DNA from 3 places in the Methylobacterium flocculans genome. Region 3 is predicted to be linked to each of the others. Evidence: predicted binding sites of a transcription regulator. Region 3 holds the regulator's gene; each other region holds the start of a gene.
What was found. Region 3 encodes LexA, which represses DNA repair genes until DNA is damaged. Its sites were predicted from a motif close to TGTTCNNNNTGTGTTCNG; they were not measured.
Positions count from the first base shown of each region.

Region 1: OF380_RS27010 (DUF3072 domain-containing protein) is a predicted target of LexA. The motif match lies at 4,028-4,045, and genes of this name have one in related genera.
Region 2: OF380_RS23170 (type IA DNA topoisomerase) is a predicted target of LexA. The motif match lies at 6,446-6,463, and genes of this name have one in related genera.

Region 1 covers NZ_CP107532.1:5,673,751-5,683,491, forward strand. The annotation lists gene OF380_RS26985 (FkbM family methyltransferase) at 227-1,057, shown strand; gene OF380_RS26990 (MAPEG family protein) at 1,052-1,585, opposite strand; gene sfsA (DNA/RNA nuclease SfsA) at 1,614-2,339, opposite strand; gene OF380_RS27000 (DUF937 domain-containing protein) at 2,478-3,296, shown strand; gene OF380_RS27005 (Flp family type IVb pilin) at 3,366-3,539, opposite strand; gene OF380_RS27010 (DUF3072 domain-containing protein) at 3,771-4,016, opposite strand; gene OF380_RS27015 (MarR family winged helix-turn-helix transcriptional regulator) at 4,265-4,768, shown strand; gene OF380_RS27020 (response regulator) at 4,768-5,493, shown strand; gene OF380_RS27025 (ATP-binding protein) at 5,517-6,908, shown strand; gene OF380_RS27030 (hypothetical protein) at 7,037-7,231, shown strand; gene OF380_RS27035 (efflux RND transporter permease subunit) at 7,309-9,741, opposite strand, start outside.
Region 2 covers NZ_CP107532.1:4,830,386-4,840,126, forward strand. The annotation lists partial or broken gene OF380_RS23145 (LLM class flavin-dependent oxidoreductase) at 19-1,105, opposite strand; gene OF380_RS23150 (acyl-CoA dehydrogenase family protein) at 1,133-2,350, opposite strand; gene OF380_RS23155 (LLM class flavin-dependent oxidoreductase) at 2,653-4,065, shown strand; gene OF380_RS23160 (aliphatic sulfonate ABC transporter substrate-binding protein) at 4,377-5,327, shown strand; gene OF380_RS23165 (LLM class flavin-dependent oxidoreductase) at 5,329-6,372, shown strand; gene OF380_RS23170 (type IA DNA topoisomerase) at 6,600-8,978, shown strand; gene OF380_RS23175 (hypothetical protein) at 9,002-9,130, opposite strand; gene OF380_RS23180 (LysR family transcriptional regulator) at 9,490-9,741, shown strand, end outside.
Region 3 covers NZ_CP107532.1:3,521,264-3,531,004, forward strand. The annotation lists gene gltX (glutamate--tRNA ligase) at 1-821, opposite strand, end outside; gene OF380_RS16625 (ComEC/Rec2 family competence protein) at 966-3,224, shown strand; gene lexA (transcriptional repressor LexA) at 3,218-3,970, opposite strand; gene OF380_RS16635 (hypothetical protein) at 4,624-5,193, opposite strand; gene OF380_RS16640 (hypothetical protein) at 5,263-5,502, opposite strand; gene OF380_RS16645 (formate dehydrogenase subunit gamma) at 5,541-6,584, opposite strand; gene fdh3B (formate dehydrogenase FDH3 subunit beta) at 6,659-7,255, opposite strand; gene OF380_RS16655 (formate dehydrogenase subunit alpha) at 7,272-9,741, opposite strand, start outside.

The DNA of each region.
Region 1 (9,741 bases), 2.2 Mb from region 3:
GAACTCTGCGGAAGGATCGGCGTTAAGCTCAAGGTCTCAAAGGTTCCGCGTTGCGGCAAAGCTAACCTTTGTGCATCCGCCTGTTTTTAGGGCAGATTGGACCCGTTCCACCGGGATTGGGTCGCGGTGTTGCCACAATGGAACAGGTTGTGCCGCTCCCTGCGGGTCGGTCGTCAACCATGTCCCGGCTTGCCGCCGCGTCCGCGCCCTGGCATCAGCAGGCGCGATGAAAGACATTCGACCCTACGGCACCTACGCACCCACGGGCCTCGTCGCCCGCATCGCCGAGCAGACCGGGCGGCTCTCCTACGGGAGCTGGGGCGGGCGGCGGCTGTCCTTGTTCCTGCGACGCATCGCGATCGGCCTGCTGCGCGGGGCGCCCCTCGACGTGGAGCGCTACGGCGCCCGCATGCGGCTCTACCCGTATAACAACAACTGCGAGAAGAAGGTGCTCTTCACGCCGCAATTCTTCGATCCCGAGGAGCGCGACATCCTCCGGGCGAAGCTGCGGCCCGGCTGCACCTTCCTGGATATCGGCGCGAATATCGGCGCCTACGCGCTGTCGGTGGCAGCTTTTGCGGGTCCGGGGGCCCGCATCCTCGCCATCGAGCCGCAGCCGGACGTGTTCGATCGCCTGACCTACAACATCGCCCAGAACCCGTTCGGAACGGTGAAGGCCCTGGCCTGTGCCGTGGCCGACAAGGCCGGCGAGCTCACGCTCTTCGTCGATCCGCGCAACCGGGGCGAATCCAGCCTGAAGATCGTGGGCACGAACGAGGGCGCGCAGATCCGCGTGCCCGCGCTGCCGCTTCTCGAACTCGCCCGCAGCGAGGGCATCGACCGTATCGATGCCATGAAACTCGATGTGGAGGGGGCCGAGGACCTGATCCTCGAACCGTTCCTGCGCGAGGCGCCGGTCTCCCTGCATCCGCGCCTGCTCATCGTGGAGAACGGCACGGACCAGTGGCAGATCGACCTGCCCGCGCTGCTGGAGCAGCACGGCTACCGGCAGACGGGGCGCACCCGCCTGAACCTCATCTTCGAACGCGCGTCATGACAGGGCGGCGACCGCCCCGATGACCAGGGCGGCGAGGCTCGGATAGAAGGTCAGGCCGAAACCGAGGGCGCGGGCGGCCGCGCCGCGCCCGTAGCCGGCCCAGAACAGGAGCCGGCCGGCACAGAACAGGCCCGCCAGCACCGGCACCACGAGGGCATAGGCCTCGAGGGTGACGGCGACGAGGACGTGGGCGAAGACCGCGAGGCCTGCCTGTTCCCCTGTATTCCCCAGAATCGCCCTTGCGATCCTGACGCTCCGCCCGGCGGTGGGGGCCGTTCCGGCGCCGATATCCTCAGGGGATCCGAAGCGCAGCCGGGCAACGTTCGCGACCGCCGCCGCGAACCAAACCACGACGACGACGTCGACACGCAGGGCGAAGGCGATCCGCTCGCCGGCGCCCGCCGCCGGGTTCGACGGGCCGGCGAACCCGAAGGCGAGGCCCAAGGCGACGGCTCCGATCAGAGCCGCCCCGGCCGCGCCCCGGCGGACCCCGCGCTGCTCGCGCAGGAAGACCCGATCATCATCCATCGCCGACCTCCCGCGAAGGTGTGCGAACCTACGCCCGCGCGATCGCATCGGCGACAGGGATCGCATCGGCCACCGTGATCCCGGCCGGGTCGATCCGGCAGCGATGGGCATGGACGGCGACCCCCGCCGCGCGGGCGGCCTGGAACGCCCGGTCGAAGGCGGGGTCGAGGTCGCGGGCGGTGTCGAAGCGGGCGGCCCGCATCTGCACCACGATGACGACCATGGCGCGCCCGCCCGCCCGCACCACCGCCGCGAGGTCGTCCATGTGGCGCGCGCTCCGGGCCGCGACGCAATCGGGGAACTCGGCGAGGCCGGGCGCGCGCATGAGGTGGCAGTTCTTCACCTCCACGTGGCCAGGCGGCATCCCCTCCCCGCTCGCGAGGAAGTCGACCCGGCTTCCCTGTCCATAGCGGACCTCCGGGCGAAGGCGCGTGTACCCCGCCAGCGGCGGCAGGGCCCCCTGCGCGAAGGCCTCGGCCACCAGGGCGTTGGGGCGCATCGTGTTGATGCCGACCCATTGCGGCCCGCCGGGCAGGTCCGCCTCGACGAGTTCCCAGGAGAAGCCGAGCTTGCGCGCCGGGTTCGTGGACGCCGACAGCAGGGCGCGGGACCCCGGGGCGAGCAGGCCGAGCATCGCGCCCGGATTGGCGCAGTGGGCCGTGACGAGCGAGCCGTCGCCCAGTTCCATATCGGCCAGGAAGCGCTTGTAGCGGCGCACGAGGCGCGCCTCGATCAGGGGCGCGGAAAAGCGCATCGGAGCCTCCGGAGCGTGAAAAAAGTTCGATTCCCGTCATCCGTCGACACGGAATCGGGCGCCCGCGCGGTGCGCGGGCTGGTCAGTGCCCATCGGATGCGACAAACTTCGACGGGCGCGCCCGGGGTCTCTTCGGGCATGTCGCTGTTCGTCCGTGAGGCCGCCATGTTCAACCTGTTCGACATCCTCCAGGCGCAGGCGGGCGCCAATGTCCAGGGTCTCGGACGGCAGTTCGGGCTGACGCCGGATCAGAGCCTGCGGGCGATGGAGGCGCTCCTGCCCGCGCTGACCATGGGGCTGCAGCGCAACGCGGCCAACGATCCCATGGGCATTGCCCATCTGTTCAACCTCGTGGGCCCGACGCCGCCGCCGGCCCAGTCGCCGCAGATGGAGATTCTGGTCAAGCAGCTCTTCGGCTCGTCGCATCTCAATCAGGCCATCCTTCAGCAGGCCGCCACCGTGAGCGGCGTCGCCACACCGGCCCTGAAGCAGATGCTTCCGGTCATGGCCGGCATGGTCGTGGCGGGCATCGTCCACGTCATGGTCAACCAGGCTCCGGCCCCCGCGCCGCAGCCGGCGCCCCAGCCCTTCGGGTTCACGCCCCAGGCCTGGTCGGAGATGATGCAGGCGTTCCTGCGATCCGGCGGGGCCGCCCTGCCCGCCGCAAGCGTACCTCAGGCCCGGAAGGCTCCGCCCCGCCTGACCATGGCGGCGAAGCCCGAGCCGGCCCCTCGGGACGCGGCCGCGACGGACGCGCCCTTCGCGGTGATGCAGCAGATGTTCCAGACCGGTTTGGAGGTGCAGCAGGAGAACGCCCGCGCGATGCAGCGCCTGTTCGATACCTTCTGGCAGGCCCCGCAGGACGGAGGTTCGGGTACCGACCGGCCGGCCGCGAAGGGACCGTTCGATCCAAAGCCCGGTGCGTCGAAGTCGGGGTTCGGTCGCGGGGGGCGCTAGGCCGGCGCCGGACACGGTCCTGGGACGCCCCGAGCATTCACCGCCATCCTGCCGGTCGAGGCGCGACGCTCAGAAGGCTCCGGCGAGGCTGTTGCCGATATAATTGTACATCAGCGTCATCCGCTCTGCGAAGAGCTTCAGCGAGCCGGCGATGACCAGAAAGGTCAGCCCGGCGATGAGGCCGTATTCGATGGCCGTCGCCCCGGCGCGGTCGGTCCAGAACCGGAGCACGCTCAGGCGCACGGACCGTCCGCTTTCGGCGCGGTGTCTGGAAACGGTCGTGTCCAGTCTGGCCATGGGTGCGGGTGGTCTTTCGCCGAGGTCGATCGGGCGAACGAATAGCACCGGTTCCTTGCGAAGCCTTTAAACCGGTCCCCGACAAATCGAGCCACCGTGGCGGAAGCCCGCGAGAGCTTCCGCCACGATGAGGAAGCCGATCCCCGACGCGATCGCGACCGGGGAGCGGACCGGCCCTCAGGCCTTGCCGGATTCCTTGCGCAGGGCGTCGATCCGCTGGGAGGCCTCGGCCTTGTCGAGGTCCGGGTCGAACGCCTCAGGCTCCTTGGCCTCCTCGGAAAGCGTCTTGAGGTAGGACGCCTGGGCGCCCGTCATCGGCTCGCCGCCCGTCGTCCACTGGCTCGGATCCTTGATCTGGTTCGAGGTGTCCTTCGGGTCGGTCTTCGGGTTGGCGTCCGCCTCGGAATGCTGGGTCTTGGCCATGTCTGCCCTCGTGTTCCTGAAATGTTCTGGTGAACGTCCCGCCTGCCCCGGAGTTCCGCCTCGTGCCCGCCGGGAACGACACCGTCCCGTGGCGGGATGTCTCAGGGCGGAGCGGCGGCCGGGGAAGGCCGGGCCTCGCGATCACCCGTGGGCGCGGGGGCGGCATGGCTTGACGGCCCCGGCTCCGCCTGGAACATGTCAACAACACTGACGTAACTGCAGGTCGCCCCGACGTGACAGCCCGCGCGATGCACGATGCCGATCAGACGCTGCCGTCGGCCGGGTCCGGCGACGATCTCATCGAACTCCTGTTCTTCGCCTACCGGGACTTCGTTGGCGACCCGGATCGCATCCTGGCGCAGTACGGCTTCGGGCGCGCGCATCACCGGGTCCTGCACTTCGTGGATCGCTACCCAGGCCTCACGATCGCCGAACTCCTCGAAATCCTGCGCATCACCAAGCAGAGCCTGAACCGGGTGCTCAAGGATTTGATCGGGCAGGATTACATCCTCCAGAAGACCGGTACGAGCGACCGCCGCCAGCGGCTGCTGTTCTGCACCAGCGCAGGCCGGTCCCTGGCCGACGATCTCATCCGGGTCCAGAGCCGCCGCGTGGCGCGGGCGCTCGCCGATTCCGAGTCCGGCCACGAGACGCCCCTCTCGGCCGAGAGCTTCCTGTTCGGGATGATCGAGCCCGAGGAGCGCGCGGCCGTGCGCCGCCTGATGGCCCGGCGCGTCCGGAGCGCCGCTTGATGGCGGCGCCGGGCCCCCGTGCGGGCGTCGAGCTGCCCGATCACGCGCCGCACGTTCTCGTGGTCGACGACGACCGCCGCGTGCGGGAATTGCTGGCGCGTTTCCTCTGCGAGCAGGGGTTTCGCGTCACCTCCGCCGGGAACGTGCCGGAAGCGCGCACCAAGGCGCAGTGCTTCGTCTTCGACGCCCTGGTCCTCGACGTGATGATGCCGGGCGAGAGCGGTTTCGACTATGCCCGCGAGGTGCGCCGGTCCTCGCGGGTGCCGATCCTGATGCTGACCGCCCGCTCCAACCCCAACGACCGGGTAATGGGGCTCGAGATCGGCGCCGACGATTACCTGCCCAAGCCCTTCGAGCCGCGCGAACTCATCCTGCGCCTGACCAACATCATCAAGCGGCGCAGCGTGGACGAGGGGGGGCGCGCCCTGAGCCACGACACCGTCACCTTCGGGCCCTTCTCCTACCGGATCGATCGCGGCGAGTTGCGGCGCGAGGACGAGACCATCCGCATCACCGAGCGCGAGCGCGAGATCCTCACCATCCTGGCGGAGGCCAAGGGCGGCAACGTGGAGCGCGAGGCGCTGGCCGGCGGCGGGGGGCTCGCCGCCGAACGCAGCATCGACGTGCAGATCAACCGCCTGCGCCGCAAGACCGAGGTCGACCCGGCCAATCCCCTGTTCCTGCAGACGGTGCGGGGCGTCGGTTACCGCCTCGCGGTCGACTGACCGCCCCATGGATGCGTGATCGCATGGCCGCCACAGGCCCGTTGCGGCGGACGGCCTCCTGGCTTGCCGCCCTGCCCCGCCCCCGCCGCCTCTGGCGCATTCTCTCCCGGGCGGTGGGCGACGTGCTGCCCAAGGGCCTCTATGCCCGCTCGCTGATCATCATCATCGCGCCGGTGGTGCTGCTCCAGTCGGTGATCGCCTACACCTTCATGGAGCGCCACTGGCAACTCGTGACGCGCCGACTCTCGGCCGCCGTCACCGCCGACGTCGCCGCGCTGATCGACGTCTACGAGAGCTACCCGCAGGACAAGGATTCCGAGACCCTCAGCCGGATCGCCGGCGAGCGGCTCAACCTCGACGTCGACATCCTCAAGGCGGCCAAGCTCCCGCCCGCTGGACCGCGCCCGTTCTTCTCCATCCTCGACGAGGCGCTCTCGGACGAGATCCGGCGTCAGATCCGCCGGCCCTACTGGATCGACACGGTCGGACGTTCCAGTCTCATCGAGATCCGGGTTTCGATCCCCGACGGGGTGATGCGCGTCACCGCCCGGCGCAGCATGGCGTATGCCTCGAACTCGCACATCTTCCTGCTCTGGATGAGCGGGTCGTCCCTGGTTCTGCTCGGCGTGGCGATCCTGTTCCTGCGCAACCAGATCAAGCCGATCCTGCGGCTCGCGGCGGTGGCCGAGAGCTTCGGCAAGGGCCGCGAGATCGAGTTCCGGCCGCGCGGCGCCCGCGAGGTTCGCCAGGCCGGCCACGCCTTCATCGAGATGAAGCGGCGCATCGAGCGGGCGATGGAGCAGCGCACGACGATGCTCAACGGGGTCAGCCACGACCTGCGCACCATCATCACCCGGTTCAAGCTCTCGCTGGCGCTGGTCGAGCAGACGCCCGAGGTGGAGGACCTGCAGCGCGACGTCGATGAGATGAGCCGGATGCTCGAAGCCTACCTCGCCTTCGCGCGGGGTGATTCCGGCGAGGCGGCGGTGCCCACCGACATGCGGATCCTGCTGGAGGACCTGCGCACCGACGTGGAGCGCCTCGGCGCCCATGTCGTGGCCGTGGAGATGGAGGACCACCCGCACGTGACGCTGCGACCGGACGCGATCCGGCGCTGCCTCTTCAACCTCGCCGCCAATGCCGCCCGCTACGGCGAGACCGTGGCCATCACCGGGCGGCGCGAGGCCCGCGCCTTCCTGGTCTCCATCGACGACGACGGGCCGGGCATCCCGCAGGACCAGCGCGAGGAGGTATTCAAGCCCTTCGTGCGCCTCGACGACGCGCGCCAGGACGCCGGCGGCTCCGGACTCGGCCTCTCCATCGCCCGCGACATCGCCCGCGCCCATGGCGGCGACGTCAACCTGCACGACAGCCCCCTCGGGGGCCTGCGCGCCACGGTGCGGATCCCGGCCTGAATCGGGCTCTTCGACCGCAGGACAGCGTGAGCGCACACGCTTGGCGCGGTCCGCCCCCCGATGCTATGAGGGGCACAGTGAACGCCACACGGTCCGGTGAACCGGGTTCCGATAAGAGGTCCGCCCCCATGAACAACCCGCTGATCCCGCTCCTGGCCCTCCTGCTTCTGCCGATCGGTGCCATTGGGCTGGTGCTCTACACAGACGCGGGGATCGAGCCGGCGCTGTTCTACGCCACCGTGAAGACCTTCGTGGTGCTGTTCGTCGTCGCCGGCGGCCTCTGCTTCGCCGCGAGCCGCCTCGCCGCCCGTACCGAGGGCTGATCCCTCCCCCATCGTGACGAAACGAAAAGGCCCGGACCGTGAGGTCCGGGCCTTTTCGTTTCGGTTCGACCCCCGGCCTATTCCGCCGCGATGCGGGGCGGGAACGGCTTCGGGTCGTTGGCCGTGGGCGCCTGCGGCAGGGCGAACGCACCCTCGGTCGGCTCGTCCACCGCACCGATGAAGCGGCCGAAGACACGCGTGAACAGGCGCGAGAGGTCGTCCACCAGGATGAAGATCGCCGGGACGAAGATCAGCGACAGTCCGGTCGAGACGATGAGGCCCCCGATCACCGCCACCGCCATGGGGGCGCGGAACTCGCCGCCGATCCCGAGGGCCATGGCGGAGGGCACCATGCCGGCGGCCATCGCGATGGTGGTCATCACGATGGGCCGGGCGCGCTTGCGGCCCGCATCCACGATGGCGGTGGCCCGGTCGACGCCGCGGGCCATCTCCTCGACGGCGAAGTCCACCAGCATGATGGCGTTCTTCGTCACCACGCCCATCAGCATCAGGATTCCGATCACGACGGGCATCGAGATCGGCATCTGGAAGATCAGGAGGCCGAGGATCGCGCCGCCGATGGAGAGCGGCAGCGAGAACAGGATGGTCAGCGGCTGCAGGAAGTTGCCGAAGAGCAGAACGAGGACGCCGAACACCATCATCAGGCCGGCGCCCATGGCCAGCGCGAAGCCCTCGAAGACCTCGCCCATCACCTCCGCGTCGCCGGTCTGGCGGATGGTCACGCCGGACGGAAGATCCTTGGCGGTGGGAAGGTCGAGGATCGCCGCGATGAGCGAGCCCAGCGCATCCGAGCCCTCCATGTCGGCCTCCAGCGCCACCCGGATCGCGCGGTCGTAGCGGTCGATGGCGGTGGGCCCGCGCCCGAGGCTGAGGTCCGCCACGGTGGAGAGCGGCACGGCGCCCCCGCCCTTGACCGGAACCTTGAGGGTCTCGATCTGCGAGAGGTCGCCGCGCAGGCGCTCGGGCAGTTGCACCCGGATCGGCACCTGACGGTCGATGGTGTTGAACTTGGCCAGATTCGCGCCGATGTCGCCGATGGTGCCCACCCGCACGGTCTCGGCGATGAGGTCGGTGGAGACGCCGAGATCGGCCGCGACCCCGGCCTTCGGGCGGATGCGGATCTCGGTGCGGTCGAGGGGGGCGGTGGAGAGCACGTTGGCGAGGTGGGGGATGCCCGCCGCCTCGCGCTGGAGCCGGGCCGCCGTGTCGGCCACCACCGCCTTGTCGGGCCCTGAGACGATCAGGGTGACGTCGCGCTGGCCCCCCTCGCGCAGGGCCCAGAACCGGATGTCGGGCTCCGCGTGCAGGATCCCCCGCACGGCGACGTCGATCTGCTTCTGGCTGCGGTGGCGGGTGTTCTTCGGCGTCAGGTTGATGGTGAAGGTGGCGAGCCGCACCTCCTTCTTTCCGGGCAACTGGCGCCCGCCATCCACGAAGACGCTGCGCACCTCCGGCAGGCTCCGGATGCGCTCCACGAGGCTGTCGGTGACCTGCGTGGTGTCCGCGAGCCGGGCGCCGGGGGGCAGTTCGACCACGAAGATCGTGCGGGCCGCGTCCTCCGCCGGCAGAAAGCCCGCCGGGAGCAGTCCGGTGGAGAGGATGGATCCGGCAAAGCACGCGAGCCCCAGCACCAGCGTAATGAACTTGTGGCGCACCGACCACGCCACCACGCGGGTATAGGCCCGCATCACCGCGCCCTCGCGGGTGTGGTCGGGGCCGTGGTCGCGCAGGAAGTAGGCCGCGAGCAGCGGCGTGATCAGACGCGCCACCAGCAGCGACATGAACACGGCCGCCGCGATGGTGAGGCCGAACTGCTTGAAGTACTGCCCGGCGATGCCGCTCATGAAGGAGACGGGGGCGAAGATCGCGATGATCGTCGCCGTGATGGCGATGACCGCGAGCCCGATCTCGTCGGCCGCCTCCAGGGCGGCGCGGTAGGGGGATTTCCCCATGCGCATGTGCCGGACGATGTTCTCGATCTCGACGATGGCATCGTCCACGAGGATGCCGGTCACGAGCGTGATGGCCAGCAGGCTGACGGCGTTGAGCGAGAAGCCGAGGCTGCTCATGACCCAGAAGGTCGGCAGCACCGAGAGCGGCAGGGCGATCGAGGCGATCAGCGTCGCGCGCCAGTCGCGCAGGAACAGGAACACCACGATCACGGCGAGCGCCGCGCCTTCGACCAGGCTCAGCATCGCCGAATGGTAGTTGCCCACCGTGTTGGTGACGGAGGTATCGATCACGTCGAAGCGCACACCCGGATGCCGCTCGGCGAGCTCGGCGATGCGCTTGGCGACCCCCACCGCCACTTCGGCGTCGCTGGCGCCGGTCGAGCGCGAGATCGCGAAGGCGACCACGGGCTCGCCGTTGAAGCGCGCGAAGGTGCGCGGCTCCTCCGCGCCGTCGACCAGGGTGGCGAGTTCGTCGAGGCGGACCTTGCGGCCGCCCGGCACGATGATCGAGGTCTCGGCCAGGGACTCCAGGCTCGC
Region 2 (9,741 bases), 1.3 Mb from region 3:
CGCCTTCCGCGACCCCACTCACGGGACGCGGTGGGGCGGCCTCGGCAGGCCGAGATGCGCGCAGGGTCCGGCCCGCGTAATCCGTGCGGAACAGGCCCCGGCGCTGGAGTTCCGGGATGACGAGGGCGGCGAAATCGTCGAGGCCGCCCGGCAGCGTCGGCGGCATGATGTTGAACCCGTCCGCCCCGTAGGCCTCGAAGCGCTCCTGCAGCGCGTCGGCGATCCGGCTCGCGGTGCCGACGAGGGTCCAGTGGCCGCGGGCGCCGGCGATGAGCAGGGAGAGTTCGCGGATGGTCAGCCCCTCGCGCCGGGCGAGGGGCAGGATGAGAGCCTGCCGGCTCCTGCCGCCCTCGGTCTCGGGCAGGTCGGGCACCGGCGCGTCGTCCGGGTAGGCGGAGAGGTCGGCGCCGGTGAGCTGTTCGAGGAGCGAGCGGCCGACCACGGGGTGGATCAGCGCCTGCAATGCGCCGTCGCGGTCCTGCGCCTCCCCTTCCGTGCGCCCGACCACCGGGAAGGCGCCCGGCATGATCTTGAGGTGCGCCGGATCGCGGCCGAAGGCCCCCATGCGGCCCTTCAGGTCGGCGTAGAAGGCGGTGGCGTCCGCCAGGGTCGTCTGCGCGGTGAGCACGATCTCGGCGGTGCGGGCGGCGAGCGCCTTGCCGGCCTCCGACGAGCCGGCCTGCACCACGACCGGATGGCCCTGCGGGGGACGCGGCACGTTGAGGGGCCCGCGCACCGAGACATGCGCGCCCTCGTGGGACAGGAGGTGCAGCTTGTCGGGATCGAAGAAGCGGCCGGCCTCCCGGTCGCGCACGAAGGCGTCGTCCTCGTAGGAATCCCAGAGGCCCCGGACCACGTCGACGAACTCCTCGGCCCGGGCGTAGCGGTGGGCATGGGCGAGGTGGCTCTCGCGGCTGAAGTTCCAGGCCTCGCGCGGGTCGGCGGAGGTCACGAGGTTCCAGCCGGCCCGGCCTTCGCTGAGATGGTCGAGGGAGGCGAACTTGCGGGCGACGTGGAACGGCTCGTTGTAGGTGGTGGAGGCTGTGGCCGCGAGGCCGATCCGCTCGGTCACCGCCGCGAGATGGGCGCGCAGGTGCAGGGGCTCGCGCCGGCTCGTCATCGCGGGCCGCCCTCAGGCCGATCCGACCCGGTACTCGCGCGGCGGCGCGAGGCCGCTGACCGCGAAGGCGCCGACGATGCGGTCGCGGTAGATCCGGGGGTTGTGCGAGGCGATGGTGCGGGCGTTGCGCCAGTAGCGGTCGAGGCCCAGGCCCTCCTTCACCGCCGAGGCGCCGAGCGCGTCGAACAGGCCGGTGGTCGCCTCCAGCACGAGGTTCGTCACCACGGTGACGGCCTGGTTGACCTCGACATCGGCGAGGCTGGCGGAGGCCGTCGTGTCCGCGCCGGCGGCGCGCGCCTCGAACACCCGCTGCACCGCCTCGGCCGCCTTCAGCACGATGGCGCCCGCCGCGTAGGCGTTGCCCCGGACGCGGCCGACCACCGCCTGGACCTGCGGATCGTCACGGGTGTGGGCCGCGTTGCCGTGGCTGTAGACGCGTCGGCGCTCGGCCACGAGCCGGGCCACGTCCTCGGCCGCCGCGCGACCGATGCCCGCGAGCGTGGCGAGGTGCACGAGCTGGAAGAACGCCATGGCGTAGGGAAAGCGCGCCGGATCCGGCTTGATCCAGTCGGGCTCGACCACGACGCCCGTGAAATGCGCGGTGCCGCTCGCGGTGAGCGCCTGCCCGAACCCGTCCCAGTCGTCGACGATCTCGACGCCGGGCGCGCGGGTGGAGACCGCCGCCACCACCGGGGCGCCGTCCTCGTCCTGGGCCGAGAGGTGGATCCAGTCCGCGAAGAGCGAGCCGGTGGTGTAGAATTTCCGGCCGTCCACGACCCGCTCGCCGCCGCGCTGGCGGATGACGGTGTCGAACTGTCCGACCCGCGCCTCCCCGGTCTCGGAGACGCCGCTGCCGATGGTCTCGCCGGCCGCGATCCGCCCGGTCCAGCGCGCCCGCCATTCGGGCGAGGTCGAGCAGAGCACGTCCTCGGTGAAGCCGAAATGCGCGCGCAGCGCATTGGTGACGTTGGAATCGGCCTGCGACAGCTCGATCAGCAGGTTGAACAATTCCGGCAGGTTCGCCCCGTGCCCGCCCGCCTCCTCCGGGAGCCGGAGGGTCGTGAAATGCGCGTCCCGGAGCCAGTCGATCTCGGCATGCGGCAGCCGGCGCGCCCCGTCCCGGGCGATCGCCGTGGCGCGGATCTCGGCGAAGACCGGGCGAAAGCGCGTGGCGAGGTCCTCGTAGCGCCCGCTCGGCCCCGCGCCCCAGCCTGCATCGGTTTGCGACATGGTCTGTGAGATCCCGTACCTGAACGGCGCCGGTGTGGCGGCAGGCGCTGAGATCCGGGATTATGATCGGAAACTCAAGACGTTCCATGGTATTTCTGCGGTGAATGGTCAAATTTAGAAGCCGTTTCCCCGATCTCGACAGCAGAAAAACGATCTTTCTCTATGATCGTCGAAGTGAAAAAGAACGTTCTTGTTGACCTGCCGGGGTTGGCGACTACCCTGACCGTCGCCACTGCGCCGTCGCGTGACATCGCGTGACATCGCGTCCGTCGAGCGTGGCCTCCGCGCAACGGAATCCCTCTATGACGAACCGCCGAGAACTCCGGCCGCGCGAACTCCGGCTGAACGCCTTCCAGATGGCCTCGCCGGGCCACACCTGGGCCGGCCTGTGGCGGCACCCGCGCGACACGGGCAGCAGCTACAACAGCCTCGACTACTGGGTGGATCTGGCGCGCACCGCCGAGCGCGGCCTGTTCGACGGGGTCTTCCTCGCCGACGTCCTCGGTCAGTACGACGTCTATGGCGGCAGCGCCGATACCGCCCTGGCCCGGGCCGCGCAGGCGCCGAGCCTCGACCCGTTCCTGGTGGTGCCCGCCATGGCACAGGCCACCCGCCATCTCGGATTCGGGGTCACCGCCAACCTCACCTACGAGCACCCCTACCCCTTCGCCCGGCGGATCACGACCCTCGACCACCTCACCGGCGGCCGGGTCGGCTGGAACACCGTCACCGGCTACCTGGAGAGCGGGGCGCGGGGCATGGGCCAGGACAGGGCCCGCGACCATGACGCGCGCTACGAGGCGGGGGAGGATTTCCTGGCGGCCGCCTACAAGCTCTGGGAGGGAAGCTGGGCGGACGACGCCGTCCGCCGCGACCGGGCCGGCGGCGTCTTCACGGACCCCGCCAAGGTGCACCGCATCCGCCACGACGGACCCTATTACCGGGTCGACGGCCGCCACCTCGCGGAGCCCTCGCCCCAGCGCACGCCGGTCCTCTACCAGGCCGGGACGTCGAGCCGGGGCCGGCTGTTCGCCGGGCGCCACGCGGAGGCCGTGTTCCTCAACGGCCAGACCAAGCCCCTGGCGGCCCAGGCCGTGCGCGCCATCCGCGAGGCCGCCCGTGCCGCCGGGCGCGACCCCCACGACATCCGCATGTTCCTCGGCGCCACCGTCATCGTGGCGCCGACCCGCGCCGAGGCCCTGTCCCTCCGCGACGAATATGCCCGCTACCTCGACGTCGAGGGCCAGCTCGCCCTGGTTTCCGGCTGGACCGGCATCGACCTGTCGGTCCTGGGGCCTGACGAGGCCCTGGCCTACGTGAAGACCAACGCCATGCAGTCCCTGGTGGAGACCCTGACGCAAGGCGGCGAGCGGCCCTTCACCCGGGCCGACTTCGCCGAGTTCGGCCCGCGCGGCGCGCGCGCGCCCTTCATCGTCGGCGCGCCCTCGGAGGTCGCCGACGAACTCGTCGCCTGGGCCGAGGCCACCGATGCCGACGGATTCAACCTGACCCGCGCGGTGGCCCCCGAGACCCTCGAGGCCTTCGTCGACCTCGTGGTGCCGGAACTGCAGGCGCGCGGCGTCTTCAAGACGCGCTACCGGGAGGGGACGCTCCGGGAGAAGCTGTTCCCGGACGCCGGGCCCCGTCTCAAGGCGAGCCATCCCGGTGCGGGGTTTCGTCCCGAGGCGCCGGGCGCGGTGCGGGTTGCCTCCTGAACCGGGTCGATGCGGAGGGAGGACAGGTGTTTCGGCACCCGGAACGGGCCGGAGAAACATCGATCCAAGGTTTGGCTAAAATTCGGAAAAGCGTTTTCTTGCGTGTCGGCGATCAGTGTCTGTAGAAAGGATGAATAATGCGTGATCGTCCTGCCGTACGGCAAATGATCCGAAGTCGAACACGCTTGAAACCTGGTGCGCGCCGCCCGGTCCCGTGATGGGCCGGGGTGAGGCCGCGCCGGACCCGATATCCCGATCCGGAGCCGATGATGACCGACGACACGCCGCGCGGGGCGACCCCGTCGCGCCGGATGATCCTGCGCGCCGGGATCGGCGCCGCCGCGCTCCTGCCCCTGGGCGCCCCGGCGGTGCGGGCGGCCGAGCGCACCGTTCGCCTGAGCTACCAGCGCTCCTCGACCCTGCTCACCGTCCTGAAGGCGAAGGGCACCCTCGACGCGCGCCTGAAGCCGCTGGGTTTCGCGCCCTCCTGGCACCTGTTCACCAGCGTGATCGAGCCGATGAACGCTGGGGCGGTCGATCTCCACGCGGACGTGGCGGACGCGGTGCCGATCTTCACGCAGGCCGCCAACGCGCCCCTGACCTTCTACGCCCGCGAGGTCGGCGCGCCCTCGGCCGAGGCCATCATCGTCCCGGCCGAATCGCCGATCCGCACGATCGCCGACCTGAAGGGCCGCACGGTGGGGGTGTCGCGGGGCTCGGGCTGCCACTTCATCCTGGCGGCGGCGCTCAGGAACGCGGGCCTCGGCATCGCCGACATCAAGCCGGCCTACCTCCAGGCGCCGGAAGGGCTCGCGGCCTTCGGCCAGGGCAGCCTCGATGCCTGGGTGATCTGGGATCCGTTCCTCGCCATCGCGCAGGCCAAGCGCCCGGTCCGGGTGCTCGCCGACGCCACCGGCCTGTCGAGCTACCACCGCTACTATCTGGCCAATGACAGCTTCGTGGCCGAGAACCCCCACGTGGTCGCGGCCGTCTACGAGGCCCTGAAGGAGGCCGGCCGCTGGGTGAAGGCCGAGCCGGAGGCGGCGGTGGCCCTGCTCGCCCCGATCTGGGGCGACCTGTCGCCGGAGGTCGTCGCTACCGTGAACCGGCGGCGGACCTACGAGGTCACCCCGGTCGTGCGTGCGGAACTCGGCGAGCAGCAGGCCATCGCCGACACCTTCCACGAGGCCCGGCTGATCCCGCGCAGGCTCGACGCCACGGGCGTGCGCATCTGGCAGCCCTCCGGCGCGCGGGCGGGCTGAGGTGAGCCCCCCGCCCCGCTTCGGGATCTGGGCCGCCGTCCACGGCGCGCGGGCCGCCCACCACGATCCGGACGAACCGGACGACGCCACCTGGGAGCGCAACCGCGCCCTGGTGCTGGAGGCCGAGGCGCTGGGCTTCGACGCGGTGCTCGTCGCCCAGCACACGGCCAACCCCTTCGACGATGCCCGCGACCAGCTGGAGGCCTGGACGGCCTCGGCCGCCCTGGCGGCCCTCACCCGCCGCATCGAGATCATCGCGGCGATCAAGCCGGGGCTCTACCACCCCGTCGTGCTCGCCAAGATGGCCCTGCAGATCGAGCACATCGCTCAAGGGCGCTTCGCCCTGAACCTGGTGAATGCCTGGAACCGGGCCGAGTTCGAGCGGGCGGGCCTCCCGTTCCCGGCCCACGACGCGCGCTACGCCTATGGGGCCGAATGGATCGGGCTCGTCGACCGGCTGATGCGGGGCGAGCGCGTCACCCATGCGGGCCCGCATTTCCAGGTCTCGGATTACCAATTGCGCCCGGCCGGGACCTTCCGGCCGCGCCCGACGATCTATCTCGGCGGCGAATCGGAGCCGGCCCGTGCGCTCGCGGCCGAGCGGGCCGATGTCTGGTTCATCAACGGGCAGCCCCTCGCCGACGTCGCGGCCCTGATCGCGGATTTGGCCCGTCGGCCCACCGCCCGGACGCCCCTGCGCTACGGCCTCTCCGCCTTCGTGATCGCCCGCGAGACGGACGCGGCGGCAGAGGCGGAGCACGCCCGGCTCCTCGCCCTGGCGCATCGCGACGCGGCCCTGCGGGCCGAGACGCGGGCCCGCACCGATGCGGCGAGCGTGATGTTTGCCAAGACCGACGCGGCGGCCAGCCGCCACGTGGGCACCAACGGCGGCACGGCGGCCGGGCTGGTGGGCAGCTACGCGACCGTCGCGGAGCGCATCCGCGCCTTCCACGGGGCCGGCATCGCGCTGTTCATGCTGCAGTTCCAGCCCTTCGAGGCGGAGATGCGGCGCTTTGCCGAGCATGTCCTGCCCCGGGTGCGCTGAGCCCCGGGCCCGCGCCGGCTCCGGTGCCGCCTGCGACAAGCCGCTTGCCACGAACCGCTCCCTGCCCTCATAAGAGAACAGAGAGAGAACTGACGGGGCGCCGGCCGGCACGGTCGAGGCGCGGCCCGGACGGATCGCGGGGGCGGCGGGGCACGGTCATGACGGTGAGTGCCACGCCCGGTCCGGTGCCCGGCCGCACGCTGTTCTTCTTCGAGAAGCCCTCGGCGATGCGCCAGCTCCAGCGCTTCTTCCGCTCGCCCGGCACCGTCTGCGTCGCGGCCGAGGGGCACCTCCTCGCGGCGGAGGAGCCCGGCCGGATCCGGCCCGACTGGAAGCCCTGGCGCTTCGAGGCCCTGCCCATCGTCCTCGACGCCATCCCGCTCCAGTGCGGCACGAACCGGTCCGGCCAGTCCCATGCGGGCCGGATCGCCGCCATCGCCCAGGCGTTGCGGGGCGTCGAGCGGGTCATCATCGCCACCGATCCGGGGCGCGAAGGCTCGATGATCGCCTGGGAGGTACTGGAGCATCTCGGCTGGCGCGGGCGCGTGGATCGCCTGAAGCTCGGGGCGCTGGACGACGTCTCGATCCGGCGCGCCTTCGCGACCCTGGCGCGGGAGCCGGATTCGGGGGAGCGCGACTACGCGGCCTATCTCGAGGCGCTCTGCCGCCAGTACGAGGATTACCATCTCGGCCTGAACGGCACCCGCGCCATCTCCCTGCGCCTGCGCCCGCCCGCCTTCCGCGAGCCCTGGCGCTTCGGCGGCGTGCAGTCGCCCACCCTCGCCATCCTGGCCGATCTCGAGGCGCGCATCCGCTCCTTCGTGCCGCAGGACTTCTACAAGGTGGCGCTGCACGTGGAGACGGGCACCGGCGCCGCCCTGACCCTGTGGCACATGCCCAAGGAGCGGATCTTCGCGCGCGGGACGGCCGAGGCCATCGCGGCGGCCGCCGCCGCCTGGTCCGGGCCGCTGGCGGTGGAGCAGCGCGACGTGCGCCGCGCGCCGCCGCGCCTGTTCTCGAAGGACACCCTGGCCCGGCGCTGCGCCAAGCGCTTCGGCTGGGACCCGCAGCACACCGCCCGGCTGGCCCAGGAACTCTACGACCAGGGCTATCTCAGCTATCCGCGCACCGAGTCGGAATCGCTGCCGGAGGGGCAGGCGGGGGATGCCGGCGCGGTGCTCGCCGCCATCGGTCGCGTGCGCCCCGATCTCGCGGCCCTGATGACGGACGACCCCATCATCCGGCGCGGCGCGAAGGGTCACTACGTCAAGGATCCGGGCGAGCACCACGCCATCGTGCCCCTGCGCAAGGTGCCGGAGGGGGGCCGGCTGAACGCCGAGCAGATCCGGCTGTGGGACCTCGTGGCGAAGGCCTACGTCGCCGCCCACCTGCCCGACGGCATCGATGCCCGCACCAGCGTGGCGGCGGAGGTTTCGGTGGGGGAGATCCCGGAGGCAGCGGCCGCGCCGGGCCCGAGGCGCTTCTCGGTGACCGGCCGCGTCGTCCGGGTGCCCGGCTGGCGGGCGGTCTACGGCGCCGAGGCGGAGGCCGAGCCCGACATCGTCCCCGGCAAGGCGCGGCGCGAGGACGAGGCCAGCGTCGCCCGCCTGCCGGCCGTGACCGACGGCGAGGCCGCCCGCGCCACCGGCGCCGAGATCGCGCAGGCGGTCACCGAGCCGCCCCGGCGCATCACCCGCGGCGAGTTGCCGGTGGTGATGGGCCGCCTCATCGATCAGGTCGAGGATCCGGCGGCCAAGCGCGCCCTGGAGAACCCCGTCAACCCGAACGAGCCGAAGGGGCTCGGCACGGCGGCGACCCGCGACACCATCCTGCCCAAGCTCCTCAAGAGCCACTACATCAGCCTGGCCGGCGGCAAGGATCCGGCCATCACCGTGACGGAGGTGGGGCTCGCCTTCATCGCGGCGGTGCGGCGGGTGTTCCCGGCCTATGGCGATCCGGTGGGGCGGGCGATGTTCGAGGCGGATCTCGCCGAGATCGGCCGGGCCACCACCCGGGCGGACGCGCTGGCGCGGGCGGACCGCTTCCGTGCGCGCACCCGCGCCCGGCTCGACGCCCTGATCGACGCCATCGGGCGGGCGGAGGTCGTCAGCCTCGATCCCGGCCTGATCCCGCCGGGCGCGAACCCGGCGGCCCAGGGCGAGGCCCGTCCGCCGACGCCCGCCATGGTGGCCTTCGCGGTGTCGCTGGCCGCCCGCAAGGGCGTGCCCCTGCCCCGCGGCTGCAAGAGCAGCCTCGCCCGCTGCCGGGCCTTCCTCGACGCCCATGCGGGGCCGCGCCCCGAGGCCCGCGACGGGGTGGGCGCGGAGCGGGCCCCGAGCGCCGCCATGCTGGCCTATGCGCGCCGCCTGGCCGAGGACCGGGGCCTCGCCTGCCCGCCCGAGGTCGAGGCGCGCTTCGACGCATGTCGCCGCTTCCTCGATGCCCACGCGCCCAAGGTGTCCGAGTCCGAGGGCTCAGCAGCGGGGGCTTCCGCCGCGCCCGCACGGCCCGCGACGCGCGCCCCGCGCGGCAAGGCCCGGCCGGTATCCGCGCAACGGTCACGGGCCGGCACGCGGGGCGCCGCCCGGCCGGCGGCGTCGCCCTGATCCGATGGAGCCGCGATCCTGGATCAGGTCGCGGCGGGGCGGCCGCGCAGGAGCCCGCCGAAGCTCTGGAACGGAAGCCAGAGAAGTTTCAGGGACGCCCGGATGGTCAGGACGGCGGCGACGGTGAAGAGCGCCAGCAGCGTTTTGATCATGGGTTCGTTTCCTTATCCGGGACCGCCTGGCCTCTGCTTGCGGCAGGACCACCGGCCTCCACCAATGGGCTCGGAGAACAGGGCGGGATTAAGGACAACCCTGGGCGCGACCGGCCTCGAACGTCCTTCGCCGCGCCGATGTCCGTCCGGCCTCTTACCACGCCGATCCCGCGAGGCTGGGGCCGGATTGGTTAACAAATCCTTTGATGCGACGGGCGCCCCGCGTCGGCGAGGCCGAGCCTGTCACCGAATGGCGGGCGACCCGGGGGGATAGGCAGGGGCCGCCTGCCCCCCTATCACCGGGCGACCCCCGCGCCCTCTCGTTCCCATGACCCGTCCTATCCCATGACCCTTGCCCCATGACCCTGGACCAGTTGCGGATCTTCGTGGCGGTGGCCGAGCGCGAGCACGTCACCCGGGCCGCCGAGGCGCTCAACCTCGTGCAGTCGGCGGTGAGCGCGGCCATCGCCACCCTCGAGGGCCGGCATGCCACGAAGCTGTTCCACCGGGTCGGGCGCGGCATCCAGCTCACGGAACCCGGCCGGGTCTTCCTCGACGAGGCGCGCGCCGTCCTGGCCCGGGCCGAGGCCGCCGAACTGGTGCTGGCCGAT
Region 3 (9,741 bases):
TGGCTCCAGCCGAGGCGAACGAGGTAGTTGCGCAGGGCCGCCGGCAGGTAGCCGAGGTCGCGGTAGGCATCGACGCCCAGAGCCCCGTGGCGCTTCGAGAGTTTCGCGCCGTCGGCGCCATGGATGAGCGGGATATGCGCCATGGCAGGGGCCGCCCAGCCGAGGGCATCGAAGATCTGGCGCTGGCGTGCGGCGTTGGTCAGATGATCGTCACCGCGAATCACCTGGGTGACACCCATGTCGTGATCGTCCACGACGACGGCGAGCATGTAGGTCGGGTTGCCGTCCGAGCGCAGCAGGACGAGGTCGTCGAGGTCCTTGTTCTGCCAGACGACCCGGCCCTGTACCCCGTCCTCCACCACCGTTTCGCCCTCCGTCGGCGCCCGCAGGCGAATCACCGGCTTGACGCCGGCCGGCGCCTCGGAGGGATCGCGGTCGCGCCAGCGCCCGTCGTAACGCAGGGGGCGCCCCTCGGCGCGCGCCGTCTCGCGCATCGCCGTGAGTTCTTCCGGGGTGGCGTAGCAGCGGTAGGCATTGCCGGAGGCGAGCAGGCTCTCGGCCACCTCGCGGTGCCGGTCCGCACGGGCGTACTGGTAGATCACGTCCCCGTCCCAATCGAGGCCGAGCCAGCGCATCCCGTCGAGGATCGCATCGATCGCGCCCTGCGTGGAGCGCTCGCGATCGGTATCCTCGATGCGCAGCAGCATGCGGCCGCCGAAGCGACGGGCGTAGAGCCAGTTGAACAGGGCCGTGCGGGCCCCGCCGATGTGCAGGTAGCCCGTAGGCGAGGGGGCAAAGCGCGTGACGACGGCTGACGACATCAATCTTGACTTGAAGTGGCTGTTGGAACGGGCGGGAGGCGGATCGACCGGCCCGGGAACGCGCGTGTAGCATGCGCGACGCGGGGCGTTAAGAAAACGTATCGTCCCACGCCGCTCTCGGGGCGCGGCTCGGAGGTCGCGGCGATGGCGCAGGCGCGGAAGGCGGCGGTGGCGGAGCGGTTCGCCCGCTTGGCCGCCGTGCGCCGGCCGTGGGTTGAGCCTGTCCGTGCCTGGCTGGAAGCCGGCTGGACCCGCGAAATCGAGCAGCGCCGCCTGTTCCCCTGGCTCGCCGTCGCCTTCGCCCTCGGCATCCTGGTGTTCTTCACGGAGACGCAGGGCCAGCCCGCTCTGGCCGCGCCCCTCGTCGCCGCTGCCGGCCTCGCCGGTCTCACGCCCTTCCTGGCGACCCGGCCGATGGCCATGGCCCTGGTGCTTGCAGCCATCGCTGCGTTCCTTGGCTTCGCGGCAGCGACGCTCCGGGTGCAGCGCGTGGCCGGCCCGATCCTGTCGCGAACGACGATCGCGCCCCTGACTGGGACGATCGAAGGGCTGGACGAGCGCGACGAGGGTGCACGCCTGATCGTACGGGTAGAGGGCTTCGGCACGCTCGGGCCGGAGACGCGACCGACCCGGGTGCGGGTCTCCTACCGCAAGGCCATGATCCTCAAGCCGGGAGATCGGATCTCCGCCACCGCGCGGCTCCTCCCACCCCCGGAAGCCGCGCGGCCCGGCGGCTACGACTTCGCACGCGATGCGTTCTTTCGCGGAATCGGCGCGGTCGGGTCACTCGTCGGCAAGATCGAAGTCCTGCCACCGCACGATACGGTGCCATGGCAGGCCCGCCTCGCATCGACGATCGATGCGGCTCGCAACGCGCTTACGCGGCGCATCACCGATGCCAATGGCGGTCAGGCCGGGGCCGTGGCGGCCGCCCTGGTCACCGGAAAGCGCGGCCTCATCAGCGGCGCGACCAACGATGTCCTGCGGGCGGCGGGCATCTATCACGTGGTTTCGATCTCCGGGCTCCACATGGTGCTGGCGGCCGGCGTGGTCTTCTGGCTGGTCCGCGCCATCCTCGCCCTGGTGCCGTTCCTCGCATTGCACTGGCCGATCAAGAAGATCGCTGCCGCCTGCGCGATGCTCGGCGTGACGGCCTACTGCGTCTTCTCAGGGTGGGATATCGCCGCCGAACGTTCCCTCATCATGACGCTGGTGATGCTGGGCGCCATTTTGGTGGACCGCCCCGCCCTGAGCATGCGCAACCTCGCTCTGGCGGCGCTGATCGCCCTCACGCGGGAGCCGGAAGGTGTCCTGGGGCCGAGCTTCCAGATGTCGTTCGGAGCCGTCGCCGGCCTCATCGCCTGTGCGCCGCTGCTCGGCGGCCATGCGTTCCGGCGCGACGGCGCAGGTCGTTTCGCCCGCGCCGTCGGATGGCTGCTCGCCGCCATTGTCGGAACGCTGGCCACCACCCTGGTGGCACAGATCGCTACGGCGCCCTTCGCGACCTACCATTTTCAGACGGTGCAGCCCTTCGGCCTCGTGGGAAATGCCCTGACCCTGCCGCTGGTCTCCCTGGCGGTGATGCCCGCCGCCGTGCTCGGAATCCTGGCCTATCCCTTCGCCCTCGATCAGCCGGTCTGGTGGGCGATGGGGCTGGCAGTGCGGGGGATGCTCACGATCTCGACTTGGATTGCCGAGTTCGGACATGCGACCTACGTCGTACCCGCATACGGCACCGGCGCACTGGCTCTGCTCGCCTGCGCCGTCGTCATGCTCACCCTGCCAGCGTCGTCCCTGCGCTGGCTCGGTCTGATCCCGGCCATCGTCGGCATCGGCCTCGCAGTCCGGCCTGACCGGTACGACCTCTATATCGACCGTGATGGCGCCGGCGCGGCGATCCGCGACCGAACCGGGCGCCTCGCGATGCTCGGTCGCCCCCCGGCCTTCGTGCTCGAACAATGGCTCAAGGCGGATGGCGACGGCAGAAAAGCAGCGGACATCAAGGCATCTCCGGCCGCGCGTTGCGACCGTCTGGGCTGTACCCTGCAGATGAGCGACGGGCGCACAATCGCACTTGCGACCGACAAGCGAGCGCTGCCCGAGGATTGCGCCAGGGCCGACATCCTGATCACGCAACGGGAGGCTCCGCCCGGTTGCGCGGCCAAAGTGATCGTCGACCGTGCCTTCCTCAAGACCCACGGGGCGACAGCGATCAGACTGACCCGTGACGGGCCCATCGTGACGACGGCACGTCGTCCCGGCGAAACGGTGCCGTGGCGCACGTCAAGCACACCCCCGGTGGCCGTCTCAGAGCCCACCACGCCCAGCCTGCCCACGAAATCCGGATCGAACACGCCGAACGCGGAGGACGCCGACGCCGGACCCGACGACGAGGCTCAGTAGCGTCGAACGAGACTGACCAACCGTCCCTGGATCTGCACACGATCCGGCCCGAGCACACGGGTTTCATAGGCGGGATTGGCCGCCTCCAGCGCGATGGACGAACCCCGGCGGCGCAGGCGCTTCAGGGTCGCTTCCTCGTCGTCGATCAGCGCCACGATGATGTCGCCGGTATTCGCCGTGTCCTGCTTGCGGATGACCACGAGGTCACCGTCCAGGATGCCCGCATCGACCATCGAATCGCCCCGCACCTCGAGGGCGTAATGCTCGCCACCGGCGAGGAAATCCGGAGACATCGTCACCGAGTGACTCTGCTCCTGAATGGCGGCGATGGGCGTACCGGCCGCGATCCGACCCATGACGGGAATCGTGACCGCCCGGCCGCTCTCATCCATCGCCTGCGTGGTCGGCAGACGGGACACCGACGCGCCCGCCGGGGGAGCCTTGCCCTTGCCGCCCTCGACCACGCTCGGAGTAAACCGACGCGGCTCCGATGGAACGCTGCTGCGTCCGCCGACAGCGTCGCCGCTCAAGCTCTCCGGCATACGAATTACTTCGATGGCCCGGGCCCGGTTCGGCAGCCTGCGCAGGAAGCCGCGCTCCTCGAGCGCTGTGATCAGGCGATGGATGCCGGACTTCGACTTGAGATCCAGCGCATCCTTCATTTCGTCGAAGGAGGGAGGAACGCCGCTCTCGCGCATCCGGTGCTGGATGAACTGGAGCAAATCCAGTTGCTTACGCGTCAACATGCGGAACACTCTTCGTTGGAGCCGTGGGCTGCGGCGTGCGACCGCAGAAACAAACCACGAACACGTTAAACGTTCCGCAAGTGTTCTGCAAGAGTTCCCATATGACGCCGAAACTTGCGTCTATCGGAGCAGGGCGCGCCGGCCTTAGGCGGATCAATGGCGGCGGAGCTATCGTTCCGGCGAGGGTCCCCAAGGAACCGCCCGTGGCAGGGGACACACGGCGGCGCAACAGAATTGCGGGAAGACCATCGCGATCATCGCCCCTGGAACGGGGTGAAACGGAGCGAGATTCACACCAGGTTCAGCGTCGAGGCGAGAAGGCAGCGGAAGTGTGGTGCTTCACAAAGCTCGCGATCCGGCGGCCAAGCGGATCACGGTGTGAGAAACTCGACGTATTAAGTAGAGACGATCGAGGTCGGCTGCCCGTCAGCTGCCCCGTGGATCAGTGACATCATCGAAGCTGTAAAGCGGCGCGCGAAATCGCGAGTACCGCAGCCTAACCTTCAGCAGCTCCACGGGAAGAACCTTCGCGGCCTGCGAGGGGGATCCCGCCACAGGAAGCCCAATGGTCCGCACAGCCGACGCGCCTGATGCCTTGCGCAGCAGCGACGTCGCCGTCGGTTGCGCAGATCGGCTTGGACCGGACCAACGCCTCAGGGCTGCTCGGCACCGTAGAATTTCGGATCGAGGGCGGCCAGAGCCAGAAGGGCCGGGGTCATGACGACACCGGCGACGCGCATGGTGCGTGCGGCGGCGCGGCAGGCCACCTGATCGTTCGAGGCGGCAGCCGTTTCGATCCGGCTGATGACCGCTTCATCCGGCTTCGGGCTCGGGGCGGACGCGGCCGGGGCGGGCGGGCTCTTCGCGGCAGCATTGGCATGCGCCAACGTGGCCTTGCCATCGCTTGTCCCGGGACGCGCGTCGGCCGTCGGAGCCTGGGTCTCCGGCTTGGTCGGCCCGCTTAGCCCGGAACTCTGCTGCGTCGGCCCACCGGACGACGAAGGTTGACCGTCACTCTTGCCGGAGGCGTTCGAGACGGCGGTCGATTGCGATGCCGGCGTCGCGGCTTCCTGCTTCTTCTCCTCCGGCTTCTTCACGAAGGCCACGAGTTCCTGGCACAGGTTCGCCGGGCCGCGGGCGGGCGCCGCATCCTGCGCGGACGCCGTTTGCACGGAGAGGCTCGTCGACAAGAGGAGCGCGGCGATGGAGAGGCGGTGGATCATGCTCGGTCCCCTGGTTCCGGACTCGTTGCGCGGCCGTACCCGTGCGGTGCACGGGACGTCGTTCGGGTTTCAGGAGCGCTTCGGATGCGAGGGTTCACCGGTCGCCTTGCCGTGCGCCGATTCACCGGTGTCGTTGGTGTTCGGATCGCCGGTCCACTTCTCGCCGACGAGGTTGGTGCCAGGCTCCGACACCCGTGCCCCCGTGGTCGCGAAGGCCTGGTAGGCGAACGTCTGATTGCTGGTCAGGGCGTACATGGCCAGGACGCCGAGGCCGATGGCGGCAATCACGGCGACGATGAAGGCTTTCATGGTCGTAATCCTCGTCGCCGCCCGAGCGGCCTGGCAGATTATTCAGCGGGAGCGGGGTGGCGACCCCGACCCAATTGCGGGCCGCTCGCGGTCTTCGCCTGCTCCTGCTCGACCCAGAGGTCGTGGTGGGCGCGCGCCCAGGCAAGATCGACCTCGCCGCTGCCCATGGCATCGTAGGCGCCCTTCATGCCGAGCGTGCCGATGTAGATGTGCGCCAGGATGCCGGCGATGAACACGATGCCGATCAGCGAGTGAATGACCTGCATCACCTGCATGCCGTTGATGTCGAGGAGCGCGAACGGGAACAGCATCATCAGGCCGGTGACGCCCATGGCGGCACCGAAGCCCGCGACCATCCAGAACACGCCCTTCTGGCCGGCGTTGAAGCGGGCCGCGTGGGGGTGCTTCTTGCCGATGAAGCCGCCGCCCGCCTTGATCCAGGCCCAATCGATGCGGTTCGGGATGTTGTCCTTGATCCAGACCACGAACATCATCACCACACCGAACATGAACGGCCAGGCGAGATAGACGTGGCTGTACTTGGCCCATTGGGCGATGGCGCCGAACGCCTCGGGTCCGATCAGGGGCATCAGCAGGCGCTTGCCGAAGATGTAGTTCAGGCCGGACAGCGAGAGGATGATGAAGCAGACGGCCGTCATCCAGTGGGTGAAGCGCTCGAAGGCATTGAACCGCAGGATCTTCCGGCCGGATTCCTGGGTGTCGTCGGTGAGGATGCGTCCGCGCCAGAGGAAGAACCCGCCGAGCGCGGCGATCATTCCGAGGATGAAGGCCGCACCGATCCAGGGCAGGTAGCCCTCGCGGAACGACTGGTACTCGCGGCCCTGCGGCTGGATCAGGTTCGCCGCCTTGCCGTCCGGAATGCTGATGCGGCCCTGGATCTTGGAACCCTGCTTGAACAGGAATTCCTCGTTGACGGAGTCGGCCGTGGGCTTGGCACCCATCGGGTTCAGCCCGTCCTGCTGCTGCGGGTTCTGCGCCCGCGCGGGCTCGAACGCCGCCGGAGCGGCCAGGAGCGTCGTGGCGAGGACGAGGGTGCTGAGTAGCGTGACTGCCCGCCGCATCGGCGTTCCTTTCGAGTGGCGTGTCGTCTCGGGATCGCCGTGAGCCGGCGATCCCAGGATCGGTGTCGTGGCGATCAGATCGCCACGGTCTCGCGATAGGCCGTCTTCCAGCCCCAGGCTCCGGAGCCGTAGCCGCGCTTGACCACGCGCTGCTTGTAGATCTCAGCGATCATCTCGCCGTCACCGGCCAGCAGCGCCTTGGTCGAGCACATCTCCGCGCAGAGGGGGAGCTTGCCCTCGGCAAGGCGGTTCGAGCCGTACTTCTCGTACTCCGCCACCGAGAGGTCCGGCTCCGGGCCGCCGGAGCAGTAGGTGCACTTGTCCATCTTGCCGCGCGAACCGAAGTTCCCGACGCGCGGGTACTGGGGCGCACCGAACGGGCAGGCGTAGAAGCAGTAGCCGCAGCCGATGCAGATGTCCTTGGAGTGCAGCACCACCGCATCCGCCGTGGTGTAGAAGCAGTTCACCGGACACACGGCGGCGCAGGGCGCGTCGGTGCAATGCATGCACGCCATGGAGACCGAGCGCTCGCCCGGCTTTCCGTCGTTCAGCGTCACCACGCGACGGCGGTTGATGCCCCAGGGCACCTCGTGCTCGTTCTTGCACGCGGTGACGCAGGCGTTGCACTCGATGCAACGGTCAGCGTCACAGAGGAACTTCATACGGGCCATAGTGGATGCGCTCCTCTCACGCGGCCTTGATCTGGCACAGGGTACACTTCGTCTCCTGCATGCCCGTCACAGGGTCGAAGCCGTAGGTGGTCACCGAGTTCGAACTCTCACCGAGGACCACCGGGTCGGTGCCCTTCGGGTAGAAGTCGCGCATGTCCTTGCCCTCGTACCATCCCGAGAAGTGGAAGGGCATGAACGCGACGCCCTTGCCGACACGGTCGGTGACCAGCGCCTTCATCTTGGCCTTGGAGCTGTTCTCAGCGCCCGTGACCCAGACCCAGGACCCGTCCTTGATGCCGCGCTCGGCGGCATCGCCGGTGTTGATCTCGACGAACATGTCCTGCTGCAGCTCGGCGAGCCACGGGTTCGAGCGGGTCTCCTCGCCGCCGCCCTCGTATTCCACGAGACGGCCGGAGGTCAGGATGATGGGGAAGTCGCGCGCCACGTTGCGCTCGACGGCCGCCTTCTGAACCGAGAAGCCGATATTCGGCATGCGGAACTGACGCTCGTCGGGCCGGGTCGGGTACTTGGCCACGAGGTCGGGGCGGGGCGAGTAGATCGGCTCGCGGTGCACCGGCACGGGATCGGGCAGGTTCCATGCATTCGCCCGCGCCTTGCCGTTGCCGAACGGGATCACGCCGTGGTCGAGGCAGACCCGCTGGATGCCGCCCGACAGATCGGTGGCCCAGCTCACGGTGTCGGGCTTGTCGCCGCCGATCTTGAGGATCGTCGCGAGTTCGTCCGCCGTGAGGTCCTTATCCCAGCCGAGCTTCTTGAACACGCCGAAGGTGAATTCCGGATAGCCGTCCGTGAGATCGGAGTCCTTGGTGAAGCTGTCCTCGGCGAGCAGGGTCTGGCCGTTGCGCTCCGTGCCGAACCGCGCCCGGAAGGTGCTGCCGCCGTCCTTCACGTGCAGGGAGGTGTTGTAGAGGATCGCCGTGCCCGGATGGCGCAGTTCCGGCTTGCCCCAACACGGCCAGGGCAGGCCGTAATAGTCACCGCCGACCTCCGGATCGTCCTTCGGGGCGCGAAGCGTGATCAGGTCGAACTTCGCCTGGTTGCGCATATGCGCCTTCAGACGCTCCGGGCTCTGGCCGCAATAGCCCGTCGACCAGCCGCCGCGGTTGATCTCGCGCAGCAGATCCTCCGCCGAGGGGACGTTGTTCTCGACCTTGATGTTCTTGAACAGCGTCTCGGCAAAGCCGAGCTTCTTGGCCAGGAGGTAGAGCACCTCGTAGTCGTTCTTCGACTCGAAGGCCGGCTTCACGATCTGCTCGCCCCACTGGATCGAGCGGTTCGAGGCCGTGCGCGAGCCCTCCATCTCCAGGGAGGTGCAGATCGGCAGGAGGTAGGTGTTGTCCTGCCGGGCATCGAGCGCCGCGAAGGTGGTGGGATGCGGATCCGCAACCACTAGAAGCTCGAGCTTGTTCATGCCCTCGATGGCCTCGGGCAGGCGGGTCACGGTGTTTCCGCCGTGGCCGAACACCATGAAGGCCTTGATCGGGCTGCGCTGGTCGATCTGCTCCGGCGGCAGGTTCACGGCGTCGAACCAGCGCGTCGAGGTGATGCCGGGGGCCTCCATATTCTCCTTGCGCGAGCGGGCCTTGCGCCCCGCCGCTGCGGGAACCTCGTCGAAGCGCGACTGCAGCCACTCGTAGGGCACGTCCCAGACGCGTGCCCAGTGGCGCCAGCCACCCTCGACGAGGCCGTAATAGAGCGGCAGCGAAGTGACATCGAGGCCGAGATCGGTGGCGCCCTGAACGTTGGTGTGGCCACGGAAGATGTTGGCGCCCGTTCCCGGCTTCCCAACGTTACCGGTGGCGAGACACAGGATGCAGAGCGCGCGCACGTTGGCGGTGCCGACCGTGTGCTGGGTCGCGCCCATGCACCAGATCAGAGTCGCGGGCTTCTCCTTGGCGAACTTCTCGGCCACGCGGCGCAGCTGCTCGCCGGGTACGCCGGAGACGCGCTCGACCTCTTCCGGAGTCCACTTGGCGACTTCCTTGCGGACGTCGTCCATCGCGTAGACGCGCTGCGCGATGAACTCCTTGTCCTCCCAGCCGTTCTGGAAGACGTGCCAGAGGATGCCCCAGACCACCGGAATGTCGGTGCCGGAGCGGATGCGGACGTACTCGGTGGCATGCGCCGCCGTCCGGGTGAAGCGCGGATCGATGACGATCATGTTCGCGCGGTTGATCTCCTTGCCCGACAGCACGTGCTGCATGGAGATCGGATGCGCCTCGGCGGGGTTGCCGCCGAGGATGATCATCGTCTTGGCGTTGCGGATGTCGTTGTAGGAGTTGGTCTGGGCGCCGTAGCCCCAGGTGTTGGCAACGCCCGCCACCGTGGTCGAGTGGCAGATGCGCGCCTGGTGATCGACTGAGTTCGTGCCCCAGAAGGCGCCGAACTTGCGCATCAGGTAGGCGGCCTCGTTGGTGAATTTGGCCGAGCCGAGCCAGTAGACAGAATCGGCCCCGTTCTTCTCG